DNA from 2 places in the Pseudoflavonifractor intestinihominis genome. Region 1 is predicted to be linked to the other one. Evidence: a T-box and tRNA genes for the amino acid it is inferred to sense, from the RefSeq annotation. Region 1 holds a T-box; the other holds one or more tRNA genes.
The links. A T-box is a leader RNA that pairs with one kind of tRNA and senses whether it is charged. The one in region 1 lies ahead of WMO64_RS08230 (valine--tRNA ligase), so its partner is inferred to be a tRNA-Val.
Positions count from the first base shown of each region.

Region 2: it has a tRNA-Val gene. The T-box ahead of WMO64_RS08230 (valine--tRNA ligase) is inferred to sense a tRNA for this amino acid. The anticodon was not compared.

Region 1 covers NZ_JBBMFK010000011.1:75,505-90,677, reverse strand. The annotation lists gene WMO64_RS08285 (beta-glucosidase) at 1-126, opposite strand, end outside; gene WMO64_RS08280 (glycoside hydrolase family 16 protein) at 238-1,134, opposite strand; gene WMO64_RS08275 (ATP-binding protein) at 1,301-2,665, opposite strand; gene WMO64_RS08270 (LytR/AlgR family response regulator transcription factor) at 2,668-3,384, opposite strand; gene WMO64_RS08265 (glycosyltransferase family 2 protein) at 3,472-4,434, opposite strand; gene WMO64_RS08260 (helix-turn-helix domain-containing protein) at 4,427-4,639, opposite strand; gene WMO64_RS08255 (DUF6809 family protein) at 4,749-5,021, shown strand; gene WMO64_RS08250 (sigma-70 family RNA polymerase sigma factor) at 5,026-5,733, opposite strand; gene spoIIAB (anti-sigma F factor) at 5,733-6,179, opposite strand; gene WMO64_RS08240 (STAS domain-containing protein) at 6,250-6,555, opposite strand; gene WMO64_RS08235 (hypothetical protein) at 6,683-7,933, opposite strand; gene WMO64_RS08230 (valine--tRNA ligase) at 8,257-10,890, opposite strand; T-box leader at 10,959-11,173, opposite strand; gene WMO64_RS08225 (hypothetical protein) at 11,326-11,757, shown strand; gene WMO64_RS08220 (TIGR03905 family TSCPD domain-containing protein) at 11,881-12,129, shown strand; gene WMO64_RS08215 (SLC13 family permease) at 12,208-13,323, shown strand; gene WMO64_RS08210 (ABC transporter ATP-binding protein) at 13,388-14,188, opposite strand; gene WMO64_RS08205 (ABC transporter permease) at 14,190-15,134, opposite strand.
Region 2 covers NZ_JBBMFK010000001.1:162,366-177,538, reverse strand. The annotation lists gene WMO64_RS00870 (YifB family Mg chelatase-like AAA ATPase) at 1-1,023, shown strand, start outside; gene thiI (tRNA uracil 4-sulfurtransferase ThiI) at 1,054-2,226, shown strand; gene WMO64_RS00860 (competence/damage-inducible protein A) at 2,290-3,552, shown strand; gene WMO64_RS00855 (RNA polymerase sigma factor) at 3,838-4,323, shown strand; gene WMO64_RS00850 (hypothetical protein) at 4,388-4,888, shown strand; gene WMO64_RS00845 (ABC transporter ATP-binding protein) at 4,983-5,684, opposite strand; gene WMO64_RS00840 (ABC transporter ATP-binding protein) at 5,695-6,492, opposite strand; gene WMO64_RS00835 (branched-chain amino acid ABC transporter permease) at 6,543-7,628, opposite strand; gene WMO64_RS00830 (branched-chain amino acid ABC transporter permease) at 7,639-8,511, opposite strand; gene WMO64_RS00825 (ABC transporter substrate-binding protein) at 8,681-9,910, opposite strand; gene ymfI (elongation factor P 5-aminopentanone reductase) at 10,068-10,805, opposite strand; gene WMO64_RS00815 (alpha/beta hydrolase) at 10,819-11,661, opposite strand; tRNA gene WMO64_RS00810 (tRNA-Val) at 11,841-11,917, shown strand; gene msrB (peptide-methionine (R)-S-oxide reductase MsrB) at 12,194-13,096, opposite strand; gene WMO64_RS00800 (SLC13 family permease) at 13,086-13,901, shown strand; gene WMO64_RS00795 (aconitase/3-isopropylmalate dehydratase large subunit family protein) at 13,931-14,983, shown strand; gene WMO64_RS00790 (LeuD/DmdB family oxidoreductase small subunit) at 15,001-15,173, shown strand, end outside.

The sequences.
Region 1 (15,173 bases):
AAACGAGGACGTGGTCACCACCGAGAGCACCACGGAGAAGGCCAGCAGCACGGCCAGCAGCGGGGTAACAATGGCGGTAAACGTCTTGGCGCTCAGCTTTTTCTTGTTTTTCTTTTCCTTTGCCACGAAAATTCCCTCCATAAGCTGTGGTTTACAAGATACTCAGGTCAATGGCCGCCTCCCCTCCCGCCTGTTCCGCGGGAGAGGAGGACGGGCACGGTCGGAAGAAGAGGGAGATCACTCGGCCTCAGCCGTGGGCACCAGCTCCTCGCCCTGGGCGGAGGTCTTGACCCACTGGTAGTCCGCCTGGCTGGTCTCAGCGCTGTAAGCGCCCATCCAGCCCTCGGCGTCGGCGGTGCCGCACCAGAAGTTCATCAGGATGCGGCCGGGGGTGGAGGGCATGGGGCCGTTGTCCTCGGTGTTCACGCTGTAGACGGCCTCGCCGTCCACAAACCAGGTGATGGAGTCCTCCTCCCAGCGGAAGCCGTACTCGTGGAACTCCTCGGAGGCGTCAAAGCCCAGCTCATACCAGTACTCGTGGCCGCCCTGGCCGTCCACATAGTAGTTGAACTGCACGCCCGTGGTGTCCTTGCCCAGGAACTCGATGTCGATCTCGTCCCAGGGGTTGGGCTCGCCGTCGGCGTTGATGTCGTAGGGGCCGGTACAGGTGAAGAAGGTGCTGGCGGTGCCCTCGTCCTTGGAGGGCTTCATGCTGACGGAGTAGTCGCCGTAGCCGTAGTAGAGGCCGGTGCGCATCTCGCCGCCGTAGTAGTCCTGCTCCACATCGTCCCCGGCGGGGCTGATGTTCAGCTGCATCTGACCGTCGTTGTAGGTGACGTTGCTGCCGGCCCACCACACATTGAACACACTGCCGTTGGACCAGCCGTCAGAGGGGAACATGGCCTCCACGGCGCCGTTGGAGAAGTCGGCCAGCATGTCGCCGCCCAGAGGCTCGGCGGCGGGAACAGAGGGAGACGCGGCAGGAGCGGACGCGGAGGGGGAGACAGCGGGGGTGGTCACGGCGGGAGACACATCATCCGACGGAGCACCGCCGGCAGAAGGGGTTTCGCTACAGGCGGTCAGAGACAGGGTCAGCGCGACGGACAGGACCAGTGCAGGAACGTTCTTTTTCATGGGTTCTCTCTCCTTCTCAAATATGTGGCCGCGGCGTGTGTGTTCGAGCACGGACCATGGTGATTCACGCCCCCGGCTTGCTGACCATAATATAGCAAAAGGAACACCCGTTGGTAATGGGTGTTCCTTAAACTATCATATTTTTTCGTAATCTGTATTTGCTGCCCTAAAAATCGCCGGTACTGAAGAGAATATTTAGATGAAATATACCGCCGCTGGTATAGGTGTTCAGCTCTCCCTTGTACTTGTGGACGATCATACGGATGCTGCGCATGCCGAAGCCGTGGTAGTCCTTGTCCGCCTTGGTGGTCATGGGCAGGCCGTCCTGAAAGGCCAGGTCGCCGTCGAAGTAGTTCTCCTCCTGGATGATGAGCATGCCGCCCCTGGCCTTCACCGACAGGTCGATCACCCGCCGCTCCCGCTGCTCCAGATTCTTCACCGCCTCCAGGGCGTTGTCCAGCACGTTGCCGAAGAGGCAGTAGAGGTCGCTGTCCTCCATAAAGGAGAGCTTCTCCCCGTCCGCCATGCAGGAGAGCTTGATGCCGTTCTGCTCGCAGTAGAGGCTCTTCTCCGTCAGCAGCACGTCCAGCAGCCGGTTGCCCGTCTCGATCTTGGCGTCGTAGATGGCCACGCTCTTCCGGATGTCCTCCACCGCTCCGGGGGAGACCTGTCCCCCCTGGGCGGCCAGCGAGGAGAGCCGGTACCGGATGTCGTGGCACTTGACGTTGATGAGCTCGATGGTGTCCCGGGAGATCTCATACTGCCGCTGGCTCTGGCGGACGGCGTGCTGGAGATAGGCCACCTCCTGCTTGAGCTCCCGCTGCTCCACGGTGCGGGAGGCCAGCAGCAGCACGATCATGCAGCACATGACGGAGATCAGGTTGCCCGACTGCCGCAGGACAAAGTACTCCACCATGTCGAACTGGTTTTCCCGCCCCACGCTCAGGCGGGCAAAGTAGATGTCCTCCACCGAGCACAAAATGGCGGTAATGACCAGAATGAGCAGGGAGATGGCCAGCAGCTGCTGGTCCAGCTGCCAGCTGTTCACGGGCCAGACCACCCGGCGGATGAAAAACACGTACACCGCCGCCACGGCCGCCGCGAAGATAAGATAGTAGGTCAGGCGGTAGTACAGGTCAAAATGCAGGCCCCAGCTGTCGCTCACATTCACCAGCCAGCCGCACCACACCAGCAGGTACAGCTTGTAGCACAGGTTCTGGGCGGCGTAGGCCACGCTGCAGCAGAACAGGACGGCGGGGAAATACTCCGTGAAGCACAGCTTCACGTGGGCGATGGTCACCGCGAACAAAAAGAGGTACACCGCGCTCCGCCCCGCCACCGTATCCCCCCACAGCCGGTAAAACCCGGCGGCCCCAAGGGCCACGGCCAGCACCGCGCACAGGCCGCCGGCGGCTTTCAGCCAGAACCGGGGCGCCCGGTTCAGCTTCCAGGTGGTGAGCACATAGAACACATAGAGCTCAAAGAGGAACTCCAGGATGATATTTCTGTAAATCAGGAGGACCTCGCCCATCTTCACTGCCCTCCCCCGGAGCCGGCGTACCAGTTGGACAGCTCCGCCAGAAAGGCCGCCCGCCTGGGCCGGCTGATCTGGAGCTCGGAGTCCCCCACCTGCACGGTGCACCCCTTGACCCGCACCACGAACTTGGGGTTGACCAGGTAGCACTTGTTGCAGCGCAGGAAGCCGAACCCCCGCAGCTCCTGCTCCACGCCGGAGAGCACACCGGTCATCTCGATCACGTCGTCGATGAGGTGGTAGCACAGGCGGTGGTTGGAGATCTCCACGTACATCAGCTTGTCGGTGGAGATGCGGCACAGGCCGCCGGGGGCGTTCACCGTAAAGCTCCGGTCCTCGTTCATGATGTAGATGTCCAGGGCCTTTTTGAATTTCAGGGAAAAATCGTAGTAGCTCACCGGCTTGACCAGAAAGCTGACCGCGTCCACCTCGTAGCCCTTGAGGGCGTACTGGACCAGGTTGGTGATGAAAATAAGGGACACGTTCTTGTCCAGTCTGCGCAGCTCCACCGCCGCCTCCATGCCGTCCTTTTTGGGCATCTGGATGTCCATGAACACCACGGCGAAGATGCCTTTATAGTCCTTGAGGAACTCCTCTCCATTGCAAAACCGGGTCACATGGAATTCCTGCCCGGTCTCGGCGGCGTACTTTTCGATATACCCCGTCAGCCGCTGGGCAGCGGCGTCCTGGTCCTCCACAATGGCAATGTTTCTCACTTCTTCTCCTCCCCTTACATCAGCAGCAGACACACACGCCGGGCCTCACACGCTCCGGTTGAAAAAAGGGGGTCTTTGCTTTCTCTCTCAGTCCTTCTTGTCCTCGCCGTCCAGCACCTCACGGATGAGGAACCGGGGGCGCTCCTTGGTCTCCAGGTAGATTTTGCCGATATACTCGCCGATGACTCCCAGGGACAGCAGGATCAGGCCGCCGATGGCCCAGACGGAGCAGATCAGGCTGGCCCAGCCCAGGATGGTCTCCCCCATGGCCCAGCGGATGATGCTGTAGATCAGCATGAGGATGGACACCAGGAACACCAGGAAGCCCAGGCCGGTGATGTACCGGATGGGCTTGACGGACAGGCTGGTGATGCCCTCCATGGCGAAGGAGAGCATCTTTTTCAGGGGGTACTTGCTCTCGCCGGCAAAGCGCTCCCCCCGCTCATACTCCACGGTGGCGGAGGTGTAGCCGATCATGGGCACGATGCCCCGCAGGAACAGATTGACCTCCCGGAACTGCTCCAGGCCCTCCAGGGCCCGGCGGGAGAGGAGCCGGTAGTCGGCGTGGTTGAACACGGTCTCCGCCCCCAGGAAGTTCATCAGGCGGTAGAAGCCCTCGGCGGTGAAGCGCTTGAAAAAGGTGTCCTTTTTCCGGGAGGAGCGGACGCCGTAGACGATGTCGCAGCCTTCATGGAACTTGTCCACCATGGCGTCCACGGCGTCGATGTCGTCCTGGAGGTCGGCGTCCATGGAGATGGCCATGTCGCAGCGGTCCTTGGCGGTCATGAGCCCGGCCAGCAGGGCGTTCTGGTGGCCCCGGTTGCGGGACAGGTCCACCCCGGAGAACACCGGGTCGGCCCTGTGGAGGGCGGAGATAATCTCCCACGTCCGGTCCCTGGAGCCGTCGTTGACGAAGAGGATGCGGCTGTCCGGGCCGATCTTCCCCGCCCCCTTCAGGGCCTCCACCTTGGCCTTGAGCCGCTTGGAGGTCTCAGGGAGCACTTCTTCCTCGTTATAGCATGGGACGACGATATAAAGGGTGTCATTCATCTTCTTTGTCCTCACCAAACATTGAAATTTCCAGTGCGTCACAGATTTTCATGAGGAGTGCAAGGCTGGGCGTGCGCGCGCCGGACTCGATCTGATTGATGGCAGGCTGTGAGACGCCCACCAGCTTGGCCAGTGCGCTCTGACTCAATCCCTTTTTTTCCCGCTTTTCCCGGATGATTTTTCGATAGTCCTGCAAAATCCTCACCTCATTGGTATTATATAGCTGAAAGCTATATCCGTAAACTATAACATATAGCAATAGTTTTTCTTGACTTGCATATTGCTGTATGTTATAACCGTGGTGAGGTGATTTTATGACCCCCACCGTGGAACTGATGCAGAATACAGCCCGGACCCTGTGCCGCCGGGCGCTGTCCGGCGAGCCGGAGTACCGGGCTCTGCGGGAGGAAGCGGAGACCCTCCGGGCCCGATTCCGAAAAGAGCACCCGGACGCGCTGTGCGCCCGGGTGCTGCAAATTCTGGATGCCTGTCTGGCTGTCTCCGACATGGAGGGAGAGCAGCTCTTTCTGACGGGGCTCCAGATGGGTCTGGAGCTGGGCGGCCTGGACTGCCTGCCCGGGGACTGAACCGCTACTCCTCCAGCTTGCGGCGGAGATACTCCATGGCCTTCTTCTCCACCCGGGAGATCTGGACCTGGCTGACCCCCATGATCCTGGCCGTCCTGTCCTGGGTCAGGCCTCGGAAGTACCGCAGGACGATGACCTGCCGCTCCCGGTCGGGCAGGCTGCTCACCGCCGAGCGCAGGGCCTCCCGCTCCACGATGCTCTCCTCCATGCCCTCGGTGCCCAGCACGCTCTCCAGGGTGAAGCCGTCCCCCGTCTCCATCTGGAGGGAGGCCACCGGGGCGTTGGCCTCCTCGGCGGCGGCGATCTCCTCCGGCTCCAGGCCGGTCTCCCCGGCCAGCTCGCTGAGGGTGGGCTCCCGGCCCAGGTCGGCCCGCAGCCGGTCCCGGGCGCTGCGGATGCTCCCCGCCCGCTCCTTCAGCCCCCGGCTCACCTTCACCGCGCCGTCGTCCCGGAGAAAACGGCGGATCTCCCCGGCGATCTTGGGCACGGCATAGGTGGAAAACTGGCACCCGAAGGCCGGGTCAAAGCCCCGCACCGCCTTGAGAAAGCCCATGCACCCCAGCTGGTACAGGTCCTCCGGGTCCACGCCCCGGCCGTAGTACCGGCGGACGATGCTCCAGATGAGGCCGCTGTTCTCCTCCATCATCTTGGCGCAGGCGTCGTTGTCCCCCTGGCGGGCCGCCTCCAGCAGGGACTGGGTATCCGCCGCCATCAGTGCCCGCCGCCGCTGTACCGGCGGGAGATCCGGCGCCGCATGGTGACGGTTGTGCCCTTCCCCGGGGTAGAGCGCACCCGCAGGGCGTCCATGAAGCTCTCCATGATGGTAAAGCCCATGCCGGAGCGCTCCTCGTTGCCGGTGGTGTACAGGGGCTGGCGGGCCTTCTCCACGTCCTCGATGCCCACGCCCCAGTCCTTCACCACGATCTCCAGCACCCCGTCCTCAAACAGCCGCAGCCGCAGGGCCACCTTGCCCAGCCGGTCCGGATAGGCGTGGACGATGGCGTTGGTCACCGCCTCGCTGACGGCGGTCTTGATGTCGTTGACCTCGTCCAGGGTGGGGTCCAGCTGAGCGGCAAAGCAGGCCGCCGCGGTGCGGGCAAAGCCCTCGTTGGCGGAGCGGCTGAGAAAGGAAATGGCCGCCTCGTTGATCGGTTTCATATGTAAAGACTCCTTCCGTATTGGGTTCCCCGCCGCCGGAGCGCCTGCCGCGCCCCGGCGGTCTGTTTCCCTATTCAAAGCGGATGATCCGCTCCAGCCCCGCCGCCCGCAGCACCTTGAGGGCCTGGGGCGGCACATTGGCCACCGTCAGAGCGCCCCCCAGCTCCGCCATCCGGCGGTAGGCCCGCAGCAGCACCGCGATGCCCGAGCTGTCCATAAAGGTCACGCCGCTCAGGTCCAGGGTGAGCCGCCGGGGCAGCCCCGCGTCCACCTGGCGGTCCAGCTCCTGCATGATGGCCCGGGCGCCGTGGTGGTCCACCTCCCCCGACACCGTCAGCCGCAGATTCCGGTCCTCCCCGGTACAGGTCACTGACATAGCTTGTCCCTCCTGTGCGTTGAAATACCTGTCTGTCCCAAGTTCTGGGCAGAAAAAAATCGCCATATACCATTTTCTGGTATATGGCGATTATAATGCATATGGGCCGCGCTTTTGGTCGAATTCCCTATTGGGGCCACGAGAATTCCGTAAACAGCCACTTGTCCCCCACCTTTTCGTAGGGGAAGGAGACGGAAACCGCCTGGGCCGGACGGGAGCCGTCGGACCAGGTCAGGGTGCCCTCCAGGCGGCAGACCAGCCTGGTATCGCTCTCCTGCTCCACCTGGACGGCGGCATCTGCCAGGTCGGGGGCGGTCCTGGCGCTCTGGGCGCAGCAGAGCACGCCGTCCACGTCCCGGTACAGGTCCATGCTCAGCAGCTCCTCCGCGATCTCGTCGGAGAAGATGCCCTTCAGATACATCCGCAGGTCCAGCACCGTGGAGAACCGGCTGTCCGTCACCGGGTACCACTCCCTGCCGTCCGCGGCCGTCTTGGCTCCGGCATCCACGGTCAGGGGCGCGCCCTGGAACCAGCCCCAGGCCTCCAGGGCTCTGGTAAACTGGACGCGGGCCTGCACCTGGGGCTGCTGGACGTACACGCCGAAGGCGTCATCCCGCTGCATGCGGTACACGCTGCCGCTGCGCATGATGACGAACCAGCCGCCGCTCTCCTGGGTCACAGTGCCGCCGGTGTAGCTGGGGTGGAGGACCCACATGTCCTCCCCGATGCCGGGGATCCCCGCGGCCCAGGTGTCAAACCAGCTCTTCAGCCGGTTCTGGTCCTCCCAGCCGCCGGTGTAGGACGCCAGATACTCCGCGCACAGGTCCAGCAGCCCGTCCCGGTCCAGCAGGGACTGGGACGCGATCTCCCAGCCCCCCTCCGGGTCGGCGGACCGGAGCATCACGTTCACCAGCTCGGCCGCCACGTCCTCAGGGGCCATGTCCCCTGTGGTGTCCTCGTAGAAATACACGTCGGGCTGGGACAGGGGCGAGCTGTCCGTCCCCTCTCCCCGGTCGTCCACCGACGTGCCGGGCACGTAGTCGGCAAACCAGTAGGCCCGGTCCAGGGCGTACCACTGGCTGTTGGACAGGCTGTCCGGGTACTTCTCCCACAGCTCCTCCGCCAGCGCCCGGCAGTCTGGCGCGCCGGTGGTCTGGGGCGGCTGGCTGTCCGTGGGCGCGGGAGAGACCGTCCCCTCCGGCGCAGGACTCACCTCCAACTCCTCCATGGGCGTGGGAGTAACCGTCTGCTCCGGCGTATCAGTGGGTTTTGCGCTGTCTGAGGGCATGGGCTGCCCCGTCTCCCCCGCCGGCTGCGTCCGGCATCCTGCGAGAAGCAGAAGAAGCAGTATGGCCAGCACAGCGGCTTGCTTTCTCATGCCGAACCCTCCCAACGGTAAATTGATTCTCCGGTTACAGTATACCCATCCGCAGCCCCTTTGCTGCCCGGCCGGAGCGGAAAACTGTATCCACCGCTATATGGTATGTAATAATACCTTTTTTCTCCGCTCCTATCAACGCTAATTTGTAAACTTTTTTGGGCGTGTGCCGCAGAAAAGCTTATTCTGCCCCACGGAAGTCCCTCATCCTCTCTTTTTCGCCCGTTTGGAACAAAATAAACATTTCTTTGCATACAGATGAAAAAAATGCCGCCGGAGACGGCGCATCGTCTCCGGCGGCAGAAGAGGCTATGGGGTTGGCGTTACATATTGGAGAGCTCTTCCTCCAGCTTGGCCACCAGCTCCTTGAGCTTGACGGACCGCTCCCGCTCGGCCTCCACCACGTTGGCGGGGGCCTTGTTCACAAAGCCGGGGTTGTTCAGCTTGGTCTCCAGCTTGTCCAGCTCGGCACGGTTCTTCTTGAGCTCCTTCTCCATGCGGGCCTTCTCCTTCTCCATGTCCACCAGCTCGGCCAGAGGGATGGAGATGCGGGCGGCGTGGGTGATGACGGTGACCATGCCCTTGGTGTCCTGGTCGGCGTCGGTGACGCCGGTGATGGTCACGTCGCTGGCGTAGCCCAGCCGCTTGAGGAAGGGGATGCCGGCCTCAAACACGTCCCGCTGCAGGGTGGACACGGTGACGTGGGCCTTCTTGGAGGGCGGCACGTTCATCTCGGAGCGGCGGGTACGGATGGCGCTGATGGCGTCCATGATCATCTCCATGGCCCGCTCCTCGTCGGGGAAGTCCAGGGCCACGCTGTGCTCCGGCCACTTCTGGAGCATCAGGTAATCCCCCTCGTGGGGCAGGGCCTGCCAGATCTCCTCGGTGATGAAGGGCATGAAGGGGTGGAGCAGCTTGAGGATCTGGGTGAGCACGTAGCAGAGCACCTTCTGGGCGTTGACCTTGGCGGCCTCGTCGTCGCCCTGGAGGCGGGCCTTGGTCAGCTCGATATACCAGTCGCAGTAGGAGTCCCAGATGAAGTCGTAGATCTTCTGTGCCGCCACGCCCAGCTCGTACTTGTCCATGTTCTCCGTCATCTCGGGGATCAGGGCGTTGAGCTTGGAGAGGATCCAGCGGTCCTCCATCTCCAGCTTCTCGGGCAGCTCGCACTTGTCGATGGTCAGGTTCATCATCAGGAAGCGGCTGGCGTTCCAGATCTTGTTGGCGAAATTGCGCATGGCCTCGCACCGCTCGGTGTAGAAACGCATGTCGTTTCCGGGGGAGTTGCCGGTGACCAGATTGAACCGCAGGGCGTCGGCGCCGTACTTCTCGGCGATCTCCAGGGGGTCGATGCCGTTGCCCAGGCTCTTGGACATCTTGCGGCCCTTGTCATCCCGCACCAGGCCGTGGATGAACACGGTGTGGAAGGGGGGCTTGCCGGTGTGCTCGCAGGCGGAGAAGATCATCCGGGCCACCCAGAAGAAGATGATGTCGTAGCCGGTGACCAGCACGTCGGTGGGATAGAAGTACTTGTAGTCCTCGGTCTCCTCGGGCCAGCCCAGGGTGGAGAAGGGCCACAGGGCGGAGGAGAACCAGGTGTCCAGCACGTCCTCCTCCTGCTTGATGTTCTTGGAGTGGCAGTGCTCGCACTCGGTGGGGTCCTCCTCGGACACGGTGATGTGGCCGCAGTCCTGGCAGGTCCAGGCGGGGATCTGGTGGCCCCACCAGAGCTGGCGGGAGATGCACCAGTCGTGGACGTTCTCCATCCAGTTGACATAGGTCTTGGAGAACCGGTCGGGGACGAACTTGACCTCCCCGTCGTTGACCACCCGCAGGGCCTCCTCGGCCAGGGGGGCCATCTTCACGAACCACTGGGCGGAGATCAGGGGCTCCACGTCGCTGTGGCAGCGGTAGCAGGTGCCCACGTTGTGCTGGTGGGGCTCCACCTTCACCAGGTAGCCCTGCTCCTCCAGGTCGGCCACAATGGCCTTCCGGGCCTCGTAGCGGTCCATGCCGGAGTACTTGCCGTACCCCTCCACCACGCGGCCGTTGTCGTCCAGCACCCGGATGGTCTCCAGGTTCTGCCGCAGGCCCACCTCGAAGTCGTTGGGGTCGTGGGCGGGGGTCATCTTCACGCAGCCGGTGCCGAACTCCATGTCCACGTAGTCGTCGGCCACGATGGGCATCTCACGGCCCACCAGGGGCAGGATGCACTTCTTGCCCACGATGTCCTTGTACCGGTCGTCGTTGGGGTTGACGGCCACGCCGGTGTCGCCCAGCATGGTCTCGGGCCGGGTGGTGGCCACGATGACATAGCGGCCCTCCTCGCCCTGGATGGGGTAGCGGATGTGCCAGAAGTAGCCGGGCTTGTCCTGGTACTCCACCTCGGCGTCGGACAGGGCGGTGACGCAGTGGGGGCACCAGTTGATGATGCGGCTGCCCTTGTAGATGAGGCCCTTCTTATACAGGGAGACGAACACGTGGCGCACGGCCTTGCTCAGGCCCTCGTCCATGGTGAACCGGGAGCGGGACCAGTCGCAGGAGGCGCCCAGCTTCTTCTGCTGCTCCACGATGCGGCCCCCGTACTTGTTCTTCCAGTCCCACACCCGCTCCAGGAACTTGTCCCGGCCCAGGTCGTAGCGGGTCAGGCCCTCGTTCTTGCGCAGCTCCTCCTCCACCTTGATCTGGGTGGCGATGCCGGCGTGGTCGGTGCCGGGCACCCACAGGGCGGCGTAGCCCTCCATCCGCTTGAAGCGGATCAGGATGTCCTGGAGGGTGGAGTCCATGGCGTGGCCCATGTGGAGCTGGCCGGTGACGTTGGGGGGCGGCATGACGATGGTGAAGGGCTTCTTGTCCGGGTCACGGTGGCCCACAAAGCAGCCGTTCTTCTCCCACATCTCGTAGATGCGGCCCTCCACCTCCTGGGGTTCATAGACCTTGGGAAGTTCTTTGTTCATTCTTTTTAACACTCCTTTTCGGGGCAAAAAACTTTATGCGCAACAAAAAAGTCCGCCCCAAGCCTTTTGCTCAGGACGAACTGATGCAGTCCGTGGTACCACCTGAATTTTCTCCCGCGGGAGAACACTCATTGTCTCGGTAACGGGAGAACCCGCCACCCCCTACTTGCTTCAGGGGCGGAGCTCCGGGACCACCTTCCGCATTCCCAACGGAGAGCCTTGCACCGGCCGGCTCCTCTCTGCACCCTGGAAAATGCGTACTCCTTCCCTTCGCGGCTTTTCACTGTGAACGCTCTTTAGTATATGCATTTCCCGGAACATTGTCAAGGAGAACAAATGGTTTCCCCGCTTTTTCGCCACCGGAAATACCCGGAACTTCTCCGGCGTCTGTGCGTCTAAAAAGTACACAACACCACAGAAACGGAGGCTGACAGGATGAAACGATCTGCTCTGTTGGGTCTGGCTCTGGCGCTGACCCTGCTGCCGGCCGGCTGCGGACAGGACGCCGTCCTGCCGTCCACTGAACTTTCTCCCACCCATGCGGAGGCGCAGGATACCGCCCCGCCGTCTGCCGAAATTCTCTCCTTCTCCTACGCCGAGGTACAGGATACCTGCGGGGAAAACGCGCCGGGCGTTCTGCTGGACGGCTTTCAAAACACCTCTCCCCTCCCAATCGGCAGCGCGGAGGAGGCCGTCCAGCGGGCCGCGGCGGAGTGTACTATTTCCTACGACTCCGTCACCTGCCGCTACGACAGCGCGGCCGACATGTGGGACGTCTGCTTCTTTACGGCGGGGATGGCCGGGGGCTGTCAGGACGTGTATCTCAACGGCAGCGGCGTCACCTGCCTGATCGTGTACGGCGAATGATCCCCCCGACGCTCTTCCCCAAAAAGTTCCATTGACCCGTTGCGTTTTTCCGCTTGGTCCTGTATAATATTTTCCGATATTTTTGCCCCTGTCTTTCGGGGCTGTATGCGGAGGCAATTTTCTATGACCATTGATTACAGAACCAGAGGCGTCTGCTCCACCCGGATGGTGATCGACGTGGAGGGCGACACGGTCCAGTCCGTGAAGATCTTCAACGGCTGCGACGGCAACCTCCAGGGCATCTCCCGGCTGGTGGAGGGCATGAAGGTCACCGACGCCATCTCCAAGCTGGAGGGCATCCACTGCGGCGGCAAGTCCACCTCCTGCCCCGACCAGCTGGCCCAGGCCCTCAAGCAGGCGGTCCAGGCCTGACCCGGTCCATACCAAAGAGAGAGCGGTCCCAACGGCCCTGGCGCCGGTGGGGCCGCTTTCCGTGAGGAGAGATCATCCATGGCTTCGTCCATTCTTTCGTTCGTCAAGCGGGAGGCCGTGGGCTGCATCGCCCTGCTGTGCGCCCTGGTCTCCATGATTTTTGTCCCGCCCTCGGCGGCCTACCTGGGGTACATCGACTTCCGGGTGCTCTCCCTGCTCTTCTGCCTGATGGCGGTGGTGGCCGGACTCCAGGACTGCGGCCTCTTCGCCGTGCTGGCCCAGAAGCTGCTCACCGGCAAGAAGCGGATGCGCTTCATCTCCCTGGTGCTGGTGCTCCTCCCCTTCTTCACCTCCATGCTCATCACCAACGACGTGTCCCTCATCACCTTTGTCCCCTTCACCCTGCTGGTGCTGGGGCTGGTGGGGCGGCTGGAGCGGGCCCTGTACCTGGTGGTGCTCCAGACCCTGGCGGCCAATCTAGGCAGCATGGCCACCCCGGTGGGCAACCCCCAGAACCTGTACCTCTACTCCGCCTTCGGCATCCCCGCCGGGGCGTTCTTCGCCGTCATGGTCCCCCTGACCCTGGTGAGCCTGGTGGGCCTGTCCGTGGCCGCACTGTGCGTCAGGCCGGAGGGCATCGAGGTCCGCTTCCCCGAGAAGCAGACCATCCGGCGGCCCCGTCAGCTGTGGCTGATGGCGGTGCTCTTCCTGCTGTGCCTGCTGTCCGTGTTCCACGTGCTCCACTACGCCGTGCTGCTGGCCATCGTGGCGGTGTGCCTGCTCCTCTTCGCCCGGCACCTCTTCCCCCGGGTGGACTACGGACTGCTCTTCACCTTTGTCTGCTTTTTCATCTTCGCGGGCAACATCGGCAACATCCCGGCGGTGAAGGACTTCCTCTCCGCCGTCATGGCAGAGAACACCTTTATTACCTCCCTGTGCGCCAGCCAGGTCATCAGCAACGTGCCCGCGGCGGTGCTCCTCTCCGGCTTCACGGAGGACTGGAAGGGCCTGCTGCTGGGCACCGACGTGGGCGGCCTGGGCACCCTCATCGCCTCCCTGGCCAGCCTGATCTCCTTCCGGCTGTACCTCAAGTCCCCCGGCGCCAAGCCCCTGCGGTACCTGGGCGTGTTCACCCTGGCCAATCTGGTGGGGCTGGTAATTCTGATCGCCGTGTCCATGCTCTTTCTGCTGTAAGATAGGTTCCGCTGACATAAAAGAGGTTCGCACCCAGGTGCGAGCCTCTTTTTTATGTACTTGTTCAGGAGAGCAGGATGCGGTCGTTGTCCAGGCCCTTGCCCACGTTCTCCCGGAAGCGGCGGAGCAGGTCGTCCACGGTCATGCCCCTGCGCTCCTCCCCCTTCACGTCCAGCACGATGCGGCCCGAGTCCATCATCAGGGTCCGGTTGCCCAGCTCCAGGGCCTGGTGCATGTTGTGGGTGATCATCAGGCAGGTCAGGTGGTCCCGCTCCACGATCTCCCGGGTCAGGCGGAGCACCTTCTCCGCCGTGGCCGGGTCAAGGGCGGCGGTGTGCTCGTCCAGCAGCAGCAGCTTGGGGGGCACCATGGTGGCCATCAGCAGGGTGAGGGCCTGGCGCTGGCCGCCCGAGAGCAGGCCCACCGGCTGCTTCATCCGGTCCTCCAGCCCCATGTCCAGCCGGGAGAGCTGCTCCCGGAACAGCTCCTTGTCCTTCCGGCTCACCCGGCTGAAATAGGCCCGCTGGCTCCTGCCCGCCCGCAGGTAGGCCAGGGCCATGTTCTCCTCAATGGTCATGTGGGGCGCGGTGCCCCGCATGGGGTCCTGGAACAGGCGGCCCAGTTCCCGGCTGCGGCGGTAGCCGGGCAGGTAGGTGATGTCCTTTCCGTCCAGGGTGATGTACCCCTCGTCGGGGAAGAAGTCGCCGGCGATGGCGTTGAACATGGTGGACTTGCCCGCGCCGTTGGAGCCCACGATGGCCGCAAAGTCCCCCGGCTCCAGCTTCAGGGACAGATGGTTCAGGGCCTTCTTCTCGTTGACGGTGCCCGGATTGAAGGTCTTGGACAGGTTGTTCAGCTCCAGCATGTCAGCGCGCCCCCTTTCTGGCCGCCATGGCCCGGCGCTTTTTGTTCTGCAGGGCGGCCCACTGCTTCAGGGTGGGCATGGCGATGGCCAGGGCCACCACGATGGCGGTGACCAGCTTGAGACAGTCGATGGGGATGGGAGAGCGGAGCACCAGGGCGTACACAACGCGGTAGAGGATGCTGCCCAGGATGACGGCGACGGCCCCCCGGAACATGGCGCCCCGGCCCACGATGGTCTCGCCGATGATGAGGCAGGCCAGGCCGATGACCACAATGCCGGTGCCGCCGTTGATGTCGGCGGTCTTCTGGGCCTGGCCCACCACCGCGCCGGACAGGCCGGTGAGGGCGTTGGCCACGCACAGGCCAACGGTGATGGTAAAGGTGGGGTTGATGGAGGAGGCACGCACCATGTCCCGGTTGTCGCCGGTGGCCCGGATGGACAGGCCCAGCCGGGTGTTCAGGAAGAGCACCAGCAGCACGCCCATCAGAATCGTGATGCCGCCGGAGAGGAGAATGGCGTACCAGTCGCCGCCGATGCCGGTGGCGCGGAAGAGGGTGAAGATGGTGTCCTGCTTGAGCAGGCTCTGGTTTGCCTTCCAGCCCATGGCCATCAGGTTGATGGTGTACAGGCCCGTGTTGGTGATGATGCCCGCCAGGATGGAGGGCACCCCCAGCTTGGTCTGGAGGAAGGCGGTGACGAATCCGGCGCAGGCCCCCGCCAGCATGGCGGCGGGGATGGCCAGGAAGGGGTGGCCGGCGGCGGTGAGGGTGACCGACACCGCGCAGCCCAGTACAAAGCAGCCGTCGGTGGTCATATCGGCGATGTCCAGCACCCGGTAGCTGAGGAACAGGGCCATGGCCACCAGCGCGTACTGGAAGCCCAGCTCCAGGGCCGTCTGTGCAACGTAGAGCACGGGAAATCCGCTCCTTTCCAAAACGCAAGCCATCCCCCGGCCTTAGCCGGGGGACAGCCTGTGTGAGATTTG
Region 2 (15,173 bases), on a different contig from region 1:
CTGACGGGGGAGGAGCCCCTCTCCCCCGCACCCCCCTGGACGCCGGGGGATAACCTGGCCGCCGGGCCGGACTTTGCCGAGGTGAAGGGCCAGGAGCACGTGAAGCGGGCGCTGGAAATTGCCGCCGCCGGGGGACACAACATCTGCATGGTGGGTCCTCCCGGTTCCGGCAAGTCCATGCTGGCCCGGCGTCTGCCCTCCATCCTGCCCGACATGACGGAGCGGGAGGCCCTGGAGGCCACGGAGGTCCACTCGGTGGCCGGGCTCACCACGGCGGAGGAGCCCCTGCTGCTCCAGCGCCCCTTCCGCTCCCCCCACCACACCATCTCCCCCATGGGCATGGCGGGCGGCGGCTCCAACCCCCGGCCCGGGGAGATCTCCCTGGCCCACAACGGGGTGCTGTTTCTGGACGAGCTGCCCGAGTTCAAGCCCGAGGTGCTGGAGGTGCTGCGCCAGCCCCTGGAGGAGGGGCAGGTCACCATCTCCCGGGCGGCGGGCACCGTGTCCTACCCCGCCCGGTTCATGCTGGTGTGCGCCATGAACCCCTGCAAGTGCGGCTGGTACGGCCACCCCTCCGGTCGGTGCCGCTGCACCGAGGCGGCGGTGGAGAAGTACCAGGGCCGGGTGTCCGGGCCCCTGATGGACCGGATCGACCTCCACGCGGAGGTGCCGCCCCTGGAGTTCCACGAGCTGTCCCACGCCGCCCCCGCCGAGTCGTCGGCGGATATCCGGACCCGGGTCAACGCCGCCCGGCGCATCCAGTCGGCCCGCTTCGGCCCGGAGGGTCCCTCCTGCAACGCCCACATGGGCCAGCGGGAGCTGCGGGAATTCTGTCAGCTGGACAGCGCCTGTGAGGCGCTGATGAAGGGGGCCTTCCAGCGCATGGGCCTCACCGCCCGGGGCTATGACCGCATCCTCCGGGTGGGGCGCACCATCGCCGACCTGGACGGCAGCGACGCGATCCAGGTGCCCCATCTGGCCGAGGCGCTCCAGTACCGGCCCGGGGCCTACCTTGTAAAATAACGGATGTAACTATTAAGGAGAACGAACGACATGGACGAGATCATCCTGATGAAGCTGGGCGAGCTGGTGCTCAAGGGCCTGAACCGCCGCAGCTTTGAAGACAAGCTCATCGCCAACGCCCAGCGCCGCCTGAAGCACTGCGGCAGCTTCAAGGTGTACTCCAAGCAGTCCACCATGTACGTGGAGCCCAAGGACGACAGCTGCGACATGGACGCCGCCTGGGAGGCCATGAAGCGCCTGTTCGGCGTGGTGGGTCTGAGCCGCGCCCGGGCCTGTGCCAAGGACAAGGACGCCATGCTGGAGACCGCCAAGACCTACCTCCACGACCAGCTGTCCACCGCCCGCACCTTCAAGGTGGAGGCCAAGCGGGCGGACAAGACCTTCCCCATGACCTCCATCGAGCTGGCCCAGTACGTGGGCGGCGAGCTCCACGACGCCTTCCCCAACCTGGGGGTGGACGTGCACAACCCGGAGCTGACCGTCCATCTGGAGGTGCGGGACTACGCCGCCTTTGTCCACGCCGACCCGGAGCCCGGCGCGGGCGGCCTGCCGGTGGGCATCGGCGGCCGGGCGGTGAGCCTGCTGTCCGGCGGCATCGACTCCCCGGTGGCCTCCTGGATGATGGCCAAGCGGGGCCTGGCTCTGGACATGGTCCACTTCTTCTCCTACCCCTACACCTCCCCCGAGGCCAAGGACAAGGTCATCGAGCTGGCCCAGCTGCTCACCCCCTGGTGCGGCCGCCTGACGGTCCACGTGGTGCCCTTCACCAAGATCCAGGAGGAGCTGCGCCGCTCCTGCCCCGAGGATCTGTTCACCATCCTCATGCGCCGCTTTATGATGCGTATCGCCTGCCGGGTGGCCTACCGGGTGGGCGCGGGGGCCCTGGTCACCGGAGAGAGCCTGGGCCAGGTGGCCAGCCAGACCATGTCCGCCATGCGGATGACCGGCGCGGTGTGCGACCTGCCCATCCTCCGGCCCGTGGTGGGCATGGACAAGGAGGAGATCGTCCGCATCGCCCGGAAGATCGGCACCTTTGAGACCTCTATCCTGCCCTACGAGGACTGCTGCACCGTGTTCACCCCCCGCCACCCCCGGCTGCGGCCCCTGCCCGGCGAGATCGAGGCCGCCGAGGCCAACCTGGACATTGAGGCCCTGGTGGACGAGGCGGTAAAGAATATCGAGCGGATCCAGGTCAACCCCTGAGCCGCCCCTCCTGTTTCGTATATCTTCGCCGGGCCATTCCCGGCGCTTCGGAGGTCTTTTGTTATGACGCATACCGCAGAACTCATCGCAGTAGGCACCGAATTGCTCCTGGGCAACATCGCCAACACCGACGCCCAGATGCTCTCCAAGGGGCTGAGCGCCCTGGGCATCAACGTGTACTACCACACCGTGGTGGGGGACAATCCCCAGCGGCTGAAGGCGGCGGTGGAGGTGGCCAAGGGCCGGGCCGACATCATCATCACCACCGGCGGCCTGGGACCCACCTGCGACGACCTGACCAAGAACGTGCTGGCCGAGTGCTTTGGCAAGAAGCTGGTGTATGACGAGGCGTCCGCCCAGCGGATCCGGGACTACTTCCAGCGGCTCCATCCCGGCCGCCCCATGACGGACAACAACCTCCAGCAGGCCTACCTGCCCGAGGGCTGCACCATCTTCTCCAACGACTGGGGCACCGCCCCGGGCTGCGCCTTTGAGGCCGACGGCGTGCGGGTCATCATGCTCCCCGGCCCTCCCAACGAGTGCTCCCCCATGTTTGAGCACCGGGCCGTGCCCTACCTGCGCTCCCTGGCCGACGGGGTCATCGCCTCCCGGACGCTGAAGATCTTCGGCATGGGCGAGTCGGCGGTGGAGGCCAAGCTGCGGGACCGGATGAACGCCCTCACCAACCCCACTCTGGCCCCCTACGCCAAGACCGGCGAGGTGGAGCTGCGCATCACCGCCAAGGCCCCCACCGTGGAGGAGGCCCGGGCCCTCATCGTGCCGGTGGAGCAGGAGGTGCGGGGCATCTTCGGCCCCCTGGTGTACGGCGCCGACGTCTCCTCCATGGAGGAGGTGGTGCTGGGCCTGCTGAAGGAGAAGGGGCTCACGCTGGGCACCGCCGAGAGCTGCACCGGCGGTCTGGTGGCCAAGCGGCTCACCGACCTGTCCGGCGCCTCCGCCGTGTTCAAGGGCGGCGTGGTGAGCTACACCAATGAGGTCAAGGCCGGGGTGCTGGGCGTGCCCCAGGCCATGCTGGACGAATTCGGCGCGGTGAGCGCCCAGGTGGCCCGGGCCATGGCCCAGGGCGCCCGGAAGGTGCTGGGCTGCGACCTGGCCGTGTCCCTCACCGGCGTGGCGGGCCCCGACCCGGACGACCGGAACAACCCGGTGGGCCTGATCTACGTGGCCCTGGACACCCCCGAGGGCACCCGGGTGCGGGAACTCCACCTCATCAACGGCCGCGCCCGCATCCGTACCGTTGCCGCCACCAACGCCTTCGACATGGTCCGGCGGTATCTCACCGGCCTGCCCGACCGGGACGAATAATGCAGGACAAAATGTCCGGCGCACCTCACGGTGCACCGGACATTTTTTATGCCCTTGGATGGGGCTTCCGCACGTTGGTCAGGACCAGAATATCGTCCCGCGCCTTGTGATAAAACTCCGCCAGCCGGAGCATTGGTATCTTCAGACAGTCCATTGGAGAGTGTGGGAGAGAATGGCTTTCTGTCCTCCGGCGCAGAAATTTTTTCCCGCTCTTTTGTAACCTTTCCCACCCCCTCAACTGTATAATCAGTGAAAGGCCTTTCAATCCATGTAAGGAGCACGCCTATGAAGCCATCCCTCGAAGCGGTAGTAAAAGACTACCAAAATCGTCTCTATGCCGCAGCGTTCAGCGTCTGCAAAAGTCCCCAGGATGCCGAGGATGTGGTCCAGGACACCCTTCTCCAGTACTGGACCCAGAAAAAAGAATTTGAGACGGAGCAGCATGTGCGCGCGTGGCTTCTCCGGGTGGCGATCAACAAGGCGAAAAACAAGACCCGTACCTTTTTCCGGCGGAAAGCGCTGCCGCTGGAGGACTATATGGAAACCCTGGTCTTTGTTTCGGAAGAGTCCTCGGGGCTGTTTGAGGCGGTGATGGCTCTGCCGGAGAAGTACCGCATTGTAATCCATCTGTTTTACTATGAGGATTATACAGTAGGAGAAATCGCGGATATTCTGCACATTACGCCAGGGAACGTGAAAACCAGGCTGTCGCGCGGGAGAGCATCCCTACGCGGCATATTGAAGGAGGCATGGGAAGATGACGAATCGTGAGAAGTATAAGCAGGCTTTTTCCGCCCTTCATGCCTCTCGGGAATTTTCTTTGGAGGTTGAAACCATGAAACATACTGTAAGGCGCCATCAATTGAAAACAGCGGTGGTTCTGGCTGCCGCCTGTATTCTGCTGGTTGGCACTGCCACAGCCACCTATACCGCCGATGTAGGCGGCATCCAGCGCACGGTCCAGCTCTGGATCCACGGCGACCAGACGACAGCCACCATCCAGATTGCTGACGACGGCAGCTACCGCCTGGAGTACCCCGACGAGAACGGCGAGATCCAGGAACAGTCCGGCGGCGGCGTGGCCTTCAATCCCGACGGGAGCGAGCGTCCCCTCACGGAGGAGGAGATCCTGGAAGAGTTGTCCATGCCAGATGTGGAATACCAGGAGAACGGTTCGGTCTGGGTCTACTGGTGCGGCCAGAGCATCGACATCACGGACCGTTTTGAAAACGGCGTATGCTATGTAAAGCTGGAGAACAGCCAGGACACCCTCTATATGACCGTGGAGTATGGAAATGGCTATACCACCAGCCCCCATCGATATGTTATCCCCTGAGATACCGGAAAAAAACGCAAAACAGCGCGCCCCTGTCCCGAAACGGGACAGGGGCGCGCTATTTTTTTAATTCCTATTGGGGCCCATGACATTCTCAGCCGCCCAGATAGGCCTTCTTGACGCTCTCATCCTGGAGCAGGGCGGCGCCGGTGCCGGTGGACACCACGCGGCCGGTCTCCAGCACGTAGCCCCGGTCGGCCACGGACAGGGCCATCTGGGCGTTCTGCTCCACCAGCAGGATGGTGGTGCCCGCCTGGTGCAGCCGCTTGATGATGTCAAAGATCTGCTCCACCAGGATGGGGGCCAGGCCCATGGAGGGCTCGTCCAGCATCAGCAGCTTGGGCTTGGACATGAGGGCGCGGCCCATGGCCAGCATCTGCTGCTCGCCGCCGGACAGGGTGCCGGCCACCTGCTTGCGCCGCTCCTTCAGCCGGGGGAACTGGGCGTACACCCGCTCCAGGCTGGCTGGGATCTCGGCGGCGGGGCGGGTATAGCCGCCCATCTGCAGGTTCTCCTCCACGCTCATTTGGAGGAACACCGCCCGGCCCTCGGGCACCTGGGCCAGGCCCTTGGGGATGAGCTTGTGGGCGGGGATGCCGCCGATGTTCTCCCCCTGGAAGGTGATGGAGCCGGTGTGGCTGTGGAGCAGGCCGGACACGGTCTTCAGGATGGTGGACTTGCCGGCGCCGTTGGCGCCGATGAGGGTGATGATCTCCCCCTCCTCCACGGTGAAGGAGACCCCCTTGACGGCGTGGATGGCGCCGTAATACACATTGATGTTCTCTACGTTCAGCATGGACACGGCGTCACTCACTCCTTCCGGTGCCCAGGTAGGCCTTGATGACCTCCGGGTTGTTCTGGATCTCCTGGGGGGTGCCCTTTGCGATGACCTGGCCGAAGTTGAGCACGCAGATGCCCTCGCAGATGCCCATGACCAGGTTCATGTCGTGCTCGATGAGCAGGATGGCGATCTGGAAGGTGTCCCGGATCTTGACGATGTTGTCCATCAGCTCGGAGGTCTCGGAGGGGTTCATGCCGGCGGCGGGCTCGTCCAGCAGCAGCAGGGACGGGTTGGTGGCCAGGGCGCGGACGATCTCCAGCCGGCGCTGGGCGCCGTAGGGCAGGGAGCCGGCCTTGGCGCCGGCCAGGTCCTGCATGTCGAAGATGCTCAGCAGCTCCATGGCCCGGTCGTGGGCCAGCTTCTCGCTCTTCCAGTAGCCGGGCAGGCGGAAAATACTCTGCCACATGCCGCAGCCCACCTGGTTGTGCAGGCCGATCTTCACGTTGTCCTCCACGCTCAGGTTGGAGAACAGGCGGATGTTCTGGAAGGTACGGGCGATGCCCGCCCGGTTGACCTGGACGGTGTTCATGTTGTGGGTGTCCACGCCGTCCAGCAGCACGGTGCCCCGGGTGGGCTGGTACACCTTGGTCAGCAGGTTGAAGACCGTGGTCTTGCCCGCGCCGTTGGGGCCGATGAGGCCGGCGATCTCAGTGCGGCCGATGGCCATATTGAAGTCGTCCACGGCGGTCAGGCCGCCGAAGTCGATGCCCAGGTGCTGTGCCTCCAGAATGGGGTCCTTGTCGATGTCCCGCTCGGGGATCATGTTCTTGCTGGGCACGGGGACCAGCTTGGTCTCGGGACGAGGTGGTCTGCTCACTGTGCCGCGCCTCCCTTCTGCTCTTCCAGGTCGGCCTTGGTGATGCGGCTCTTCAGCTGGGCGAAGAAGCCCCGGATGGCCGGGTTGTTGGTGGCGATCATGACCAGGATCAGGACGATGGCATACACCAGCATCCGGTACTGATCCAGGTTGAAGCTGCGCAGCAGCTCGGGCAGCACGGTGAGGAAGGCCGCGGCGATGATGGAGCCGCGGATGTTGCCGATGCCGCCCAGCACCACGAAGACCAGGATGAGGATGGAGGTGTTGAAGTCGAATTTCTTGGGGGCCATGGAGGAGTAGTTCATGGCGTAGAGCACGCCGGCGGCGCCCGCCATCACGGCGGAGGTGACAAAGGCCATGAGCTTGTACTTGGTGGCGCCGATGCCCACGCTCTCGGCGGCGATGCGGTTGTCCCGCAGGGCCATGATGGCCCGGCCGGAGCGGCTGTTCACCAGGTTGAGGGTGATGGTCAGGGTGATGAGGATCAGGATGAAGCCGGCGGTGAAGCTGGCCAGCTTGGCGTTGCTGGTAAAGCCCATGGGCCCCTTCAGGATGGACTTGCCGCTCTCGCTCAGGTTGAGGGCCATCTCGTTCTGCAGGGAGAAGTGGAGGCCCTTTTCATCCACGCCCACATAGAGCACATTGAAGATGTTGCGGATGATCTCGCCGAAGGCCAGGGTGACGATGGCCAGGTAGTCGCCCCGCAGGCGAAGCACGGGCACGCCCACGATGACGCCGGCCACGCCGGCCAGCGCCGCGCCCACCACCATGGCGATGGCCAGGCGGAGGCCGTCGTTGGGGATGACGTTCTGGAGGGACATGGCGGCCACCACGCCGGAGAAGGCGCCCACGCTCATGAAGCCGGCGTGGCCCAGGCTCAGCTCGCCGGAGATGCCCACCACCAGGTTCAGGGCGATGGCCATGACCACATAGGCGCAGATGGGCACCAGCTGGCCCTGGATGGAGGGGGACAGCAGGCCGCCGGCGTTGCAGGCCTGGAGGATGATGAAGGCGACGATGACGATGGCGTAGGTGATGGAGTTGTTGACCAGCCGCTTGCGGCCGGTAGAGAGCTTTTTCATATCGGCCACCTCACACTTTCTCGCGGATGGTCTTGCCCAGCAGGCCCGCAGGCTTGACCAGCAGCACGATGATGAGCACGGCGAAGACCACCGCGTCGGAGATGTTGGTGTTGATCACCTTGGCAAAGGTCTCGATGATGCCCAGCAGGATACCGCCCAGCATGGCGCCGGGGATGGAGCCGATGCCGCCGAACACGGCGGCGGTAAAGGCCTTGATGCCGGGCAGGGAGCCGCTGGTGGGGATCAGGTTCTTGTAGCTGGAGAAGAGCAGGGCGCTGGCGATGGCCGCCAGGGCGGAGCCGATGGCAAAGGTCATGGAGATGGTGCGGTTGACGTCGATGCCCATGAGCCGGGCCGCGTCCTTGTTCTCCGAGCAGGCCCGCATGGCCTTGCCCATCTTGGTCTTGCTGGTGAACCAGGTGAGGGCCAGCATGATGACGATACACACCAGCACGGTGACCAGGGACACGTAGGTGATGTTCACCCCTTCAATGGGCAGGGAGCCCTCGGGAATGACGGAGGTAAACACCTTGGGGTCGGCGCCCCACAGCAGCAGGGCGGCGTTCTGCAAAAAGTAGCTGACGCCGATGGCGGTGATGAGCACCGCCAGGGAGGACGCCTGGCGCAGGGGCTTGTAGGCCAGGCCTTCGATGACCACGCCCAGGACGGTACACACCACCACGGCCAGCAGGATGCCCACGATGGGGTTGAGCCCGAAGCTGCCGGTGGCGAAGAAAATCATGTAGGCGCCCACCATGATGACGTCGCCGTGGGCAAAGTTCAGCATCTTGGCGATGCCGTATACCATGGTGTAGCCCAGGGCGATGATGGCGTAGACGCTGCCCAGGCTGATGCCGGTGATGAGATTATTGAGGAAACTCAAGCCATTCACCTCTCTCTGTGTATTTCAGGCACTGTGTATGGCAGAAACATCAGCGGCCCGCCGGGCTGCGGATGTGTCCGCCATACAAACGGATAATACGGGGAAAAGCGGGCTGCCGGGTGCGCCGGCAACCCGCTTTCAATCCCTATGTCAGCGGAGCTGGATCAACTTACTGGGTGACGTACACGCCGCCCTCGACCTTGACCACCACGGGGGCCTTGGAGACCTCGCCGTTGGTGGACCAGGTCATGCCGGTGCCGGTCAGGCCGTCCACGCTGAAGTCGTCGGAGGTGAACTGGGCGATCAGGGCCTCGCAGATGTCCTGGGCGCTCATGTCGGCGGTGATGCCGGCGGCCTGGCAGGCCTCATAGATGGCGTACATGCAGTCATAGCCGTCAGCGGCGAACTGGTTGGGCAGGCCGCCGTAGGCGGACTCGTACTCCTCCACGAACTGGACGGTGCGGTCATCGGTGGCCCAGGCGTTGAAGGGGGTCATGAGCATCAGGCCCTCGGCCAGGGAGGTGTCAAAGCCCTCCAGGTCCAGAATGCCGTCCATGCCGTCGCAGCCGAAGAAGGTGGGCGCATAGCCCATGCTCTTGGCCTGGGACAGGATCAGGGAAGCGGGGGTGTAGTAGATGGGCATGAACACCAGGTCGGCGCCGGCGTCCTTGGCGGCGGTCAGCTGCACGTTGAAGTCGGTGTTGTTGTCGTCGGGGAAGGTCTGGACGGTGACAACCTCCAGGCCGATCTCGTCGGCGGTGGACTGGAAGGCGGTGTAGATGCCGGTGGAGTAGGCGTCGCCGTTGTTGTAGATAACGGCCACCTTGGTGCCCAGGTTGTTATCCTTGATGTAGTTGGCGGCGGTCTTGCCCTGGTTGGGGTCGGTGAAGCAGACCTGGAACACGTTGTCCTTGCCCTCGGTCACGTCGGTGGAGGAGGCGGAGGGGGTCAGCTGGAAGTAGCGGGCGGAGTAGGTCTCGGCGGCCACGGCCACGCAGGGGTTGGTGGTGGTGCAGCCGTAGATGATCTGGGTGCCGTCGCCGATGAGCTTGTTGTAGGCGTTGACAGCCTTCTCGGTGTCGCCCTCATCGTCCTGGAAGTCCAGGGAGAACTGCAGGCCGCCCAGGGCGTTGATCTCCTCAATGGCCACCTCGGCGCCCTGCTTGGTGGCAAGGCCGTACACGGCGGCGGAGCCAGTCAGGGGGCCGATGCCGCCGATCTTGATGGTGCCGGTGGTATCGCCGGTGCCGTTGGTCTCAGTGCCGGTGCTGGCGCTGGGAGCGGGGCTGTTGTTGCCGGTGGTATCGCCGCCGGTGCTGCCGTCGCTTCCGCAGCCGGCGAGCATGGAGAGGCACAGCGCGGAGGCCATTACAAGAGAGAGAACACGAAACTTCTTCATTTCATTTACCTCCTTTAAGGTTGTTGACAATTATAATCTTCGCCTCCGGAATTGTCAACCTCATTCTTGCACAACAGGAGGTCTTTGCACCCTTCCCTCTCTCGGCGCTTTGTACCAATCCGCCCCGTTTCACCCCCCAGCGGGGCGTTTCCGCCGGTCAGATGACCAGGCCGCCGTTGGGGCAAAGCACCTGTCCGGTGATGAAATCCGCCCCCTCCGACGCCAAAAACAGCACGCTTTCCGCCACATCTTCCGCCTTTCCGATGCGCTCCAGAGGGGTCTCCTCCCGCAGGGCGTCCAGGTCCTCGGCGGTGAGATTTCGGTTCATTTCCGTGTCGATCACCCCCGGCGCCACGCAGTTTACCGCAATTCCGGAGGGGCCCAGCTCCTTGGCCAGGGCCTTGGTCAGGCCGATGATCCCCGCCTTGGAGGCGGAGTAGGCCGCCTCGCAGGAGGCGCCCACCTGGCCCCACATGGAGGAAATGGTGATGATTTTCCCCTTTTTCCGGTGGATCATGTGAGGAAGCACCGCTTTACAGCAGTAGAATGGGCCGTCCAGGTTGACGGCCATCAGCTGCCGCCAGTCCGCCGGGGTCATGTCCCCCAACAGGCCCACCCAGCTCCTGCCTGCGTTGCACACCAGAATGTCAAGTTGACAAAATTTATCCAACACATTGTCAACCATAAACTGTACCTGTTCCGGGTCGGCCACGTCGGCCTTCACTGCCATGGCGGTGTGTCCCGCCTCCCGGAGCTCCTCCACCAGGGCCAGGGCCTTCTCCTCGCTGCGGCAATAGTTCACCGCCACGGCGTATCCCGCCCGGGCCAGCCGCCGGGCCGTGGCCGCGCCGATGCCCCGGGATGCCCCGGTGATCAGGGCTGTCTTCTGTTCCATATCTCTCTCCCTCTCAGTCGTTGTTCCGCCAGGTCTCCCGGCGCAGCCACCGGACGCACAGGGGCAGCCAGGTGGCCGCCTGCTCGTCCTGCCAGCCCGGGTCGCCCCCCGACTCGGCGGTGGCGGTGCCCATGGCGTGGGGGCCGTGGCCGTAGTAGTGGAGCTCCAGGGGCACCCCCTGCCGCCGCAGGGCCCAGGCGTAGAGCAGGGTGTTCTCCGCCGGGACGGTGCGGTCGGTGTCCGTGGTCCAAATAAACGTGGGCGGATTGCCCGGCGTCACGCTCTTCTCCAGGGACAGCTTCTCCAGCTCAGTCGGCAGCGCCTCCCGGCCGGTCAGGCGGAAGAAGCTGTCCCTGTGGGCCCACTCCCCCGCCGAGATCACCGGATAACTGAGGATGGCCGCGTCGGGCCGCACCTCCTCGGGAGTCAGGCCCAGCTTCTCCCCGATGACCGGGTCGCCCCACAGGTTGGCCAGGCAGCCCGCCAGGTGGCCGCCGGCGGAAAAGCCGCACACCGCAATGCGGTCGGGCCGGATGCCGTACCGTGCCCCGTTCCGGCGGAGAAAGGCCACCGCCGCCGCGGCCTCCAGCAGGGCCTGGGGCCACCGGTCGGGCTCCACGCTGTAACGCAGCACAAAGGCCTGCACCCCGCCGTGGAGGAAGTCCAGGGCTACCGGCTCGGCCTCGCTGTCTGCGGTCAGCCGGTAGCCGCCCCCGGGCAGGATCAACACGCCCCAGCGCTCTCCCCAGGGCGCGGCTCCGGTCTTCTCCCTGGCGTAGGCAGTCAGGGAGATCTCCGTCGCCCCTTGCGGCAGGGCGGGACAGATCTGTTCCCGTCCGAATCGCTCATATATCATGGTATCGCTCCTCCTTCCGCCCCTGGCGGCCGCTGAACTGTCCTCAGTATAACAGCATTTTCCCCTGCTGCATACCCTCCCCCTCCGCCGCCTTAGAGGCGATTTTATTTTTTCTCAGTCTTTTTTAAAAAAGCTGTTGACAAAGGGCACCTTCGTGGATATAATAGATTTTGCCCTTTGGACGATTAGCTCAGCTGGTACGAGCATCCGCTTGACGTGCGGGAGGTCACAGGTTCGAATCCTGTATCGTCCACCACAGTACAAAGCCCTGAAGCCGTAAGGTTTCAGGGCTTTTGTCATTTTCACGGACAGAACTCTGCCTTTTCGGCGGTCTATTCAAATTAAGCGGAACAATATACGCAGCTTGGAACGCAAAACACCCCAGCGCCATGCTTGAAGCAGGCGCCGGGGTGTTTTCCTGTTTTCCCGTCCGGCAGATGCGGGCGCGCCCCGGTCCAATAAAAAGCACCGGGGTATGCGCGCGATTAGGCGCACCCGAACCCTCCCGGAAACCAGCTCCGGCTGCGCCGTGTCAATTGTCAAAGAGATAGAGCAAATAGCCGTACCCCTCGGCCTCCATCTTGGCGTAGGGGACAAACCGCAGGGCCGCACTGTTGATGCAGTAGCGCACGCCGTTGGGGGACTCGGGATCTCCGGTAAAGACGTGTCCCAGGTGGGAGTCCCCGGCCCGGCTGCGGACCTCGGTACGGTGCATGCCGTGACTGTCGTCCGGGAGCTCCACCAGAGCGGGCGCTTCGATCGGCTTGGAAAAGGCGGGCCAGCCGCAGCCGCTCTCAAACTTGTCCGTGGAGGAGAACAGCGGCTCGCCGGTGACCACGTCCACATAGATGCCCTTCTCAAACTGATTCCAGAATTCGTTGGCAAAGGGCCGCTCGGTGCCGCTCTCCTGGGTGACCCGGTACTGCTCGGCGGTCAGCTTGTCCCGGATGGCCTCCGCCGCCGGCTTCTGGTAGTCGCCGGGGTCGATGTGCAGCTGGGAGAAGAGCCGCATCTCCTCCCGGGGAATGTGGCAGTAGCCGCCGGGGTTCTTCTCCAGATAGTCCTGGTGGTACTCCTCCGCCGGATAGAAGTTCACCAGCGGGCCGATCTCCACAAAAAACGCCTTGCTGCGGCTGCGCTCGATGTCCGCGATGCGCTCCACTGTCTCTCTGGCCTTGTCATTGGTGTAGTAGACGCCGGTCTGATACTGGCTGCCCTTGTCGTTGCCCTGCTGGTTCTGCACCGTGGGGTCGATGACGTAGAAGTAGGCCAGCAACAGGGCATCCAGGCTGACCTGCTCCGGGTCGTACTCCACCCGCACCGTCTCTCGGAAACCGGTCTCGCCGGTGGAGACCGTCCGGTAGTTGGCGTCGGCCTCACCGGTGCCGTTGGCGTAACCGCTCTGGGCGTCAATCACGCCGGGGATGGACTGCATCACCAAGGCCGCCGAGGCGGGATACACCGAGAATGTGGCCCTGCCTCTGTTCCTCAACACCCTGCTGGGCACCCTCTTTGTCTCGGTCCTGCTGTTCATCCTCTACCGGGGCTGGCGGGTCAAGGGCAGCGCGGACCGCAAGAGCTGGAAGGACATCCCCAGGTTCAACCGCAACCAGTGGCTCACCCTGGCGGCCATTCTGGTCATGGTGGTGTGCGTGGTGGTGTTCAAGACCGACATCGGCCTGACCTGCTTCCTGCTGGCCTGCATCCTGGTGGCCCTGAAGGTGGCTGACATCCGGGAGGGCGTCCAGTCCATCCCCTGGAACACCATCCTGCTGATCACCGGCATCGGCGTGCTGATGAACGTGGTCATCACCGCCGGCGGCATTGAGCTGCTGGCCAGGGGCCTTGCCAGCATCATGATCCCCCGCACCGCCCCCGCCCTCATCGCCCTGGCCTCCGGCGTCATGAGCTGGTTCAGCTCCACCTCCGGCGTGGTCATGCCCACCATGATCCCCACCGTGCCCGCCATCCTGTCCAACCTGGGCCCCGGGGCCGCCTCCATCCCGCCCATGCTGATGGTGTCCGCCCTGACGGTGGGCTCCTCCTGCGCCGGTATCAGCCCCGCCTCCACCGGCGGCGGCCTCATCATGGCCTCCCTGGCCGGCGACCTGAAGGACCACAACATCCCCCTGGACCACAACAAGCTCTTTATCAAGCTGTTCCTCACCTCCATCTTCTCGGTCATGATGGCGGTGCTCTTCGCCTTCATCGGCGGCTATAACTTCACGCCCTACGGCTGATAGGGCAGCAAGGAGGAAATTTTATGTGAATGACCATAAGTGAAAAGATCCTGGCCCGGGCCTCCGGCCGGTCGTCGGTCAAGGCGGGTGAAATCGTCTGGGCCAAGGTGGACAAGGCCATGATGGACGACATCCTGGGCCCCCGGGTGGAGATTGCGGAGAAGCTGAAGCTGCTGGGCGCCAAGGTCTGGAACCCGGACCGGGTGACCATTATCTCCGACCACTACACGCCCCCCGCCAACGCCAAGCAGGCGGAGATTGTCAAGTTCACCCGGGAGTGGGCCTGTGAGAACCATGTGGAGCACTACTACGAGTTCGCCGGTCCCTGCCACCAGGTGATGGTGGAGAAGGGCCGGGTGGCCCCCGGCGAGGTGGTGGTGGGCACCGACTCCCACACCTGTACCTACGGCGCCCTGGGGGCCTTCGCCACCGGCATCGGCTCCACCGAGATGCTGGGTGTGCTGGCCACCGGCGAGATCTGGCTCAAGGTGCCCCAGACCATCCGCCTGCGGTTTGACGGCGCCCTCCAGCCCGGGGTCATGGCCAAGGACGTGGCCCTGCGGGCCATCGGCACCGTGGGCCACAACGGCGCCACCTACAAGGCCATGGAGTTCTGCGGCTCCACCTTCCGGTCCATGATCATGGACGAGCGGCTGTGCGTGGCCAACATGGCGGTGGAGGCGGGCGCCAAGAACGGCCTCATCCCCTATGACAGCATTACCCAGGCCTATCTGCGGGAGCTGGGCGTGGACGGCGGCTGGCCCTGCGAGAGCGACCCGGACGCGGTGTACTGTCAGGACCTGCACTTTGACGCCAGCGCCCTGGAGCCCCTGTGCGCCTGCCCCCACGAGGTGGACAACGTGGCCCCGGTCCGCCAGGTGACCGATGTTGCCATCCATCAGGCCTATCTGGGCTCCTGCACCGGCGGACGGTATCACGACCTGGCCCAGGCGGCCAGCCTCCTCCGGGGCAGAAAGATTGCCAAGGGCATCCGCCTGCTGGTGTCTCCCGCCTCCCGGGAGATCACGGTGGCCGCCTCCGCCCTCACCGGACGGCTCACTGACCCCCGGGATATCTGTTAACGGAAAGGAGGCCCCTTATGTCACATCTGATTTACGGCACCGCCCTGAAATACGGCGACAACATCAATACCGACATCATCTCTCCCCCGGCCTACATGGAGCTGTCCATCGAGGAGGCGGCCCGGTACGCCATGAGCCCTGTGGAAGACACCTTTGCCGCCCGCTGCAAGCCGGGCGACCTCTTTGTGGC